DNA from 2 places in the Arthrobacter sp. Z1-9 genome. Region 1 is predicted to be linked to the other one. Evidence: riboswitches for the same ligand, from Rfam matches in the RefSeq annotation. Region 1 holds a riboswitch; the other holds the start of a gene.

Region 1 (3,303 bases):
CTGCCTGACCTTGGAAGGCCCGGCGCCGAACCGTCCGTCCCGGGGCAGGAGGTCGGCGGGAATAGTGATGCTGGTTTCGCTCACGGGTGCTCCAATTTCGGCGTGGACATGGCTTTGGTCCGGACGGGTGTTGGTGGCCGGCAGCCGTCGACGACTGCAGCCAGGGGCCTTCCTCATTCTGCCTGAACCGCTGTATCGGCGGGAACCGGAAGCGTCATAGTCCAGCCAATGAGACGCCCCGCTCCCGTCCAGGTGAACTATTAGGACAAAGTCAAAATAGGCTAAGCTTTTCCACGGACTACGTCGCGGTGAAGGCGATACGGTGGGACAACGCTAGGTACTGTGCTCGAGGAGCTGAGCTGGATGACGGATCTGATCGATACTACGGAGATGTACCTTCGGACCATTCTGGAGCTCGAGGAAGAGAACATCGTTGCCCTTCGTGCGCGTATCGCCGAGCGGCTGCGCCACTCCGGTCCCACCGTCTCCCAGACCATCGGGCGTATGGAGCGCGACGGCCTGGTGGTTGTCTCCGGCGACCGCCATCTGGAGCTCACGGAGACAGGCCGGAAGCGTGCCACGGAAGTGATGCGCAAGCACCGCCTGGCTGAACGACTTCTGGCCGATGTGATCGGGCTGGACTGGGCCTATGTCCACGACGAAGCCTGCCGCTGGGAGCACGTCATGAGCGAGCGGGTGGAACGGCGCATTTATGAGTTGCTGAACCATCCCACAGAGTCTCCTTATGGGAATCCGATTCCGGGCCTTGCTGCCTTGGGCGGGGTATCGTCCCTGGGTTTCGCCGACGGAGCGATGAGCCTTCTGGAGGCGATGAAGTCCTACGGGCCAGCCTCCGTGGTGACCATCAGCCGCCTTGCCGAGCCCATCCAGGTGGAACCCGAGCTGCTCTCCCAGCTTGATGAGGGCGGCATCCGGCCGGGCGCCGCTGTGTCCCTGGAGCGGGTGGGCGACTATATCTCGGTCCGGGTTCCGGGGATCGAGGGTGCGCTGGAGCTGCCTCCGGAGGTTGCCGCACACGTGTTTGTGGCGCTCAGCTAGAAGGCATTGAGCTGGTGCCATACCCGGTGTGAAGTGCGTTACGCAAAGATAACGGAATTGTTACTTTCGGGCTTAAGCATCTATAGTTGAACCAAGCGTAGATAATAAAAAGTTACCTGATCTGGAGCCGAGCTCTGCCAGCGGATCAGGAGCACGAGTCGTAACTGGCAGAGGCGGGGGAACCACAAGCGGCAGCGGGGGACTGCCTTGGGGTGAAGTCCGTCAGCAGCAAGCCTCTTCCAGTGAAGGATTCCTCCGGGGATACCTCTGTGCCGAAGCTTGCTTACGGCGGACCGGGTCATTGAACTCTCTGACCCGAATCCGACAGCTAACTTCGCAGGCTTTCCAGAGAGGAACCCTTCTTGTCCATGCAGAATTCCAGGGGACGCCGCCGCGCGGCGGTCCCTGCTTCGACACCGCGTGTTGTCGAAGTCATCACCTCGGAGCGCCCCCGCGATCCGCACCGTGATGCGCGCCGCCGTCGGGGTCCCTTCCGTCAGGTCACAGAATTCGCTGCTGCCAGCGGGATCGGCCAGAAGGCCGGAATCGCCCTGGCCACGACCGGACTGGTACTCACCGTGACCGTACCGGCCACCAGCCCCGTGATGGCGACAGATGCCTCCGGATCCACTCCTGTTGCTGCGTCCGCTGTTGTGCCCCAGCCCCAGGTTTCCGCGGAAGCCGGGGCCCAAATCGACTTCAGCCGCTCCGCTGTGGTCACGCAGGCGGACCCGGACGGCAAGCTGAAGCAGCTGCTCAGCGCCCAGTCCGCGGGCGCCATCACCCCCGCCGCCTCCGCAGGAAGTCTTGGCGCCCCGCTCGCTGCTTTGAGCACTGCTTCCCCGTTCGGCTACCGGGTCAGTCCGATCACCGGAGGCTCCGGGGACTTCCACCGCGGACAGGACTACGTGGCCCAGTGCGGCACCTCTGTTCTGGCCGCAGCCACTGGAACGGTCACATTCGCCGGCTGGCACCAGTACGGCGGCGGCAACCGCGTCGTAGTGGATCACGGCAACGGCCTGGAAACCACCTACAACCACCTGTCGTCCTTCAGCGTGAAGGAGGGGCAGACAGTCTCCCGCGGTGACGTTGTGGCCCTCAGCGGGACCACAGGAGCTTCCACGGGCTGCCACCTCCACTTCGAGGTCCAGGTCAACGGCGAAGTTGTTGACCCGACCGGCTGGCTTTAGTCAAATGACGGTGAGCTATCACATGATGTTGACATCCCGTGACCTGAATGTGACATTCAGTCAAAACTGCTGTACCGTCTAACTCGCGTCAACTTTTCCGAAGTTGACGCTCTTGTGCGGATTGCCTAACTCTGCCACCGCTCAAGGTCCGTTCGCATTTCATCGTCTGGCAGGGGCGGGGGAACCAATTTTGGCCTTCAGCTCTTCGAAGGCCTTGGGGTTAAGTCGCACAAGCTTCCCAGGAAGCCGCGCGGCCGGGTGACTCCCATCCGAATCCGACAGCTCACCTCGTAGGCATTGGGAGAGGCTACCTTCGTGTCTTCACGCCATAATTCTGCGCGCCACCGTGCGCAAACGGTTCGCACCAACCCCCTGGACTCCATGTCCAAGGCTGTTAGTGCCAATGCCGGGACAGTAGGTCGCCAGGCTGCAGTCATCGCAGCTGCCTCGGGACTCATCCTGACCATGGGCCTGCCGGCCACCGCAGCGGACACCACCGCTGGTGTCTCCGCTTCCACGGAGTCCGGATCCGCAGAGACCGTCCTGGCCGTTACGGCGGCACCCACGGCTACGGTTTCCTTCGAGCGCCCCGAGGTTACGACCACCCCGGCACCCGTTGTTGAGCGGGTAGTTGCGCAGTCGACGGACTCAGACGATGACGAGGGTGTTGCCACTGCCTCCACCGCGTCCGTTGCGGAAAAGGCCGTAGAGACAGTAGCCTCCGCTTCCACCTCCGGAATTGCCGGCCTCGCCTACACCGGCATCGGCCGCCCGTACGTCTGGGGCGGCACCACCCCCAACGGCTGGGACTGCTCAGGCTTCACCCAGTGGGTTTACGCCCAGGCCGGGATCAGCATCCCCCGTGTCAACGCGTGGACTGCAATGAAGCCCACCTCCACGCCGCAGCCGGGTGACCTGGTCATGCAGAACGGCGGCGCGCACGTCGGCATCTACGTCGGCAACGGCATGATGATCAGCGCCCTGAACCCCTCCCAGGGAACGCTGCTGCACTCGGTAGCCGCTACCGGCTCCTCCGCATTCTTCACGATGAACT
Region 2 (3,303 bases), 1.3 Mb from region 1:
GCGATTCGGCCGCCGTCCACGAAGTCCTGCCCTCGGAGGTACTCCAGTGCCGCGGCAAAGTCGGCAACGTGGCGCTGGGCACCCGCCTGGGTAAGGGCACCGGGAACAGCGTCGCGGTCCATGTTCGCAGTCCCGCCCTCACGGCTGAGCAGATCCAGTGCGAGAGCCACGTATCCGGCTTTCGCGAAGCGACGGGCAACATCTTCGATGTGGGGTGTCAATCCGCGGTTCTCATGGCAGATCAGCACTGCGGGGCTGCGCTCCCCCCGCTCCGGCCTGGCCTGGTACGCGCTGACTGAGGTTCCACCGGACGGAAACTGTACGGTCGCCGTCGCCATCCCCGGTGCACCCTCCGGTACGGAAAGCGGGCTCTTCGCCCCGGGCACGGCACCGGAACCGGCAGTCCCGGCGGCTGAGGATGTTGAAGGCTCCGGCGTAGGCATGGGGTCGGTGCTCCGCGGTACCTCACCGGGAGTACAGCCCACCAGCAGCATTGCCGCCGCGGCCGCCGCCATACTGCCGGTGATGAAGGCAACCCTGCGGGTGAAGGTCCGCTGGCTCAGCGCGCCGGCACGGTAGTCATCAAAAAATTCCTCGATCAGGTATTTCTCGTACTTGCCAAGCTGGGTCACTGTGCCTCCTCGCCGGTGCGGAACATCCTCCTCCGCGCCGCCCCTCCGGGCAAGGTCCCGCGGGCACTTTTCAACGCCCTTTATTACTTTGTGACCAAGAACACCGCCTGCGGCAGCGGCGCGCCTGTTTCGTCTCGTCAGGCCAGTATGGCAGCGAAATCTATTCGATGGCCAAATGCGATAGAACCGCCTCGTATGTTACCCAAATGTGACAATGCAGCAGGAAACCGGTTATGGTCTTCAGGTGTCCCTCTCAGACGGGACATTCCCGTCAGTATGCCGAGCCCTGCCACTGAACCGGGATTCAATCGCTTTCCAGCTGGCAGGGACGGGGGAACCAAGTTTCCGCGGCCTCATACGAGGCCTTGGGGTTAAGTCGATAGCACCTTCGTACTTTACGGAGTTGCTCCCGGCCGGGTATCTCCAACCCGAACCCGACAGCTCACCCCGCAGGCATGGGAGAGGCGATCAACCGTGTCAAAAAATTCCACCACCCCCCGTCACCGCGCGACTCCGGCCGGCTCCATTGCGCTCCAGGGCCTGGCTGTCTCAGCCAAGTCGCTTGGCCGCCCGGCGCTCGCCGTAGCCGCAGCTTCAGGCATTGCATTCGGTGTGGGAGCGCCGGCCCACGCAGGCGTCACCGGTCCGGACACCACTGAGACCACCAACACCCAGGCTTATGCAGCACCGGCTGCTGCAGTGGCTGCCCCCGCGGCGGCTGCAGCCAACGTGCACACGGTCGTCTCCGGCGATACCCTGGGCGCCATCTCGGCCGCCAACGGTGTAGCCCTGAATGACGTTCTGTCCGCCAACGGGCTGTCAATCAGCACGATCATCTTCCCCGGTGACCAGATCCAGATCCCCGGCGCCGGCTTCGTTGCCGCCGCTCCGGCCGCTGCTCCTGCTCCGGCTGCTCCCGTTGCTGCCCCGGCTAACACCGGAATGAACCTGTCCTACGCCTCCGTTGCGCCTGCTCCGGCACCCGCTCCGGCACCGGCACCCGCACCGGCCGCCCCGGGCACCGGCACCGGCGCAGCCATCCTGGCTGCCGCTTACGGCCAGCTCGGCGTCCAGCAGGACTGCACTGCCATGGTGGAGAAGGCTCTCCGCTCGGTCGGCAAGAGCGTCGGCGACCTCGCCCCCGGCCAGTTCTACCAGTACGGCTCCACTGTGGGCACCCCCGTCCCCGGTGACCTGGTGATCACCGCCGGTCACGTCGGCGTCTTCGCCGGCAACGGCCAGGTTGTCAGCGGTGGCGTGGACGGTTTCAAGACCGAAGTCCACTCCATCAGCTGGCTCGGCGGCGCTTCCTTCGTTCGCGTAGCGTAGTCACACCACCCGAACAGGGGCGGCAGACGGGATTGTTCCCGGCTGCCGCCCCTGTTGTGTTGTCCGGCTGTTTTGTCGGGTCCTTCCAGCAGGGAGCACTCAGGTGTGCCGTGGAGGCTCAGGTGCCGCAGAAGGTCTGGTAGCTGCCGAAGTCCTCCGGCGCCCCCTCGGTGTAGCGTTCGAGCCCCGGCCGCTCGTGGAAGGGTGCACGGACCACCTCCAGGAGCCGGGTGAACGGATCAAGGTCTCCCTCCGTTGCTGCGGCGAGCGCTTCCTCTACCAGGTGGTTGCGCGGTATGTAGGCGGGGTTGACCCGTTCCATCATGCCGGCGTCGGGTTGCAGGGCACGCCACCGCTCCGCCCATGCGTCAAAGGCAGCCAGGTCAAGGACCATTCCGCGGGCAGGGCGGATATCTCCCCTTGCCGCATGGCCCAGGTTCCGGAAGAACGATGTGTAGTCGAGTGGTCCGTCCTTCAAAAGAGCCACCAGCCCGTCCACCACTTCCGAGGCTTCCTCAGCCTCGGCACTTCCCGCCGGTGCCTCCGCTACACCCAATTTGGTTTTCATCCCGGCGAACCAGGCGTCGCTGTACTGGCGGCGGAACTTCCCCAGTGCCTCCACGGCAGGGGTTACGGCCTGTTCCTGGTCCTCGTGGAAGAGCGGCAGCATGGCCTCGGCCAGGCGGGCCAGGTTCCATTCGGCAATTACGGGCTGGTTGGCGTAGGCATAGCGCCCGCCAACGTCGATGGAGCTGTAGACCGCGGCAGGATTAAAGGCGTCCATAAAGGCGCAGGGCCCGTAGTCGATGGTTTCCCCGGATATGGTCATGTTGTCCGTGTTCATCACGCCGTGGACGAATCCCACCAGCATCCACTGGGCCACCAGCGATGCCTGGGCGGCCACCACCTTTTCGAAGAGCGCCAGGTAGGGGTTCTCTGCCTTGGCGGCATTCGGGTAGTGGCGGCTGATCGCGTGGTCCCCCAACCGGCGCAGGAGGTCCACGTTTTCGGTGGCCCTTGCGTACTGGAAGCTGCCCACGCGCAAGTGGCTGCTGGCCACCCTTGTCAGCACTGCCCCGGGAAGCATCGTGTCGCGGCGTACCGGCCGGCCGGTGGCCACCACCGCCAGGGACCGCGTTGAGGGGATGCCGAGGGCGTGCATGGCCTCGCTGACGAGGTACTCCCGCAGCATGGGTCCGACGACGGCCCGGCCGTCCCCGGCGCGGGCGAACGGTGTGCGGCCCGAACCTTTCAGGTGGACGTCCCGGAGCCTGCCTTCCACGTCGGTTACCTCGCCGAGAAGAAGGGCACGGCCGTCTCCCAGCAGGGGCGAGTAGCCGCC

The links. Region 1 has a riboswitch for cyclic di-AMP ahead of M1D93_RS04905 (M23 family metallopeptidase). Riboswitches for the same ligand answer to the same signal wherever they lie in the genome.
Region 2: it holds a riboswitch for cyclic di-AMP, as region 1 does, so the genes downstream of both, M1D93_RS10730 (LysM peptidoglycan-binding domain-containing protein) here and M1D93_RS04905 (M23 family metallopeptidase) in region 1, are expected to answer to the same signal.

The regions. Positions count from the first base shown of each region.
Region 1 is NZ_CP096456.1:1,048,323-1,051,625, forward strand. It holds gene serC (phosphoserine transaminase) at 1-84, opposite strand, end outside; gene M1D93_RS04900 (metal-dependent transcriptional regulator) at 364-1,059, shown strand; cyclic di-AMP (ydaO/yuaA leader) riboswitch at 1,206-1,417, shown strand; gene M1D93_RS04905 (M23 family metallopeptidase) at 1,428-2,249, shown strand; cyclic di-AMP (ydaO/yuaA leader) riboswitch at 2,378-2,560, shown strand; gene M1D93_RS04910 (C40 family peptidase) at 2,631-3,303, shown strand, end outside.
Region 2 is NZ_CP096456.1:2,325,215-2,328,517, forward strand. It holds gene M1D93_RS10725 (dienelactone hydrolase family protein) at 1-632, opposite strand, end outside; cyclic di-AMP (ydaO/yuaA leader) riboswitch at 932-1,103, shown strand; gene M1D93_RS10730 (LysM peptidoglycan-binding domain-containing protein) at 1,107-1,961, shown strand; gene M1D93_RS10735 (protein adenylyltransferase SelO) at 2,080-3,303, opposite strand, start outside.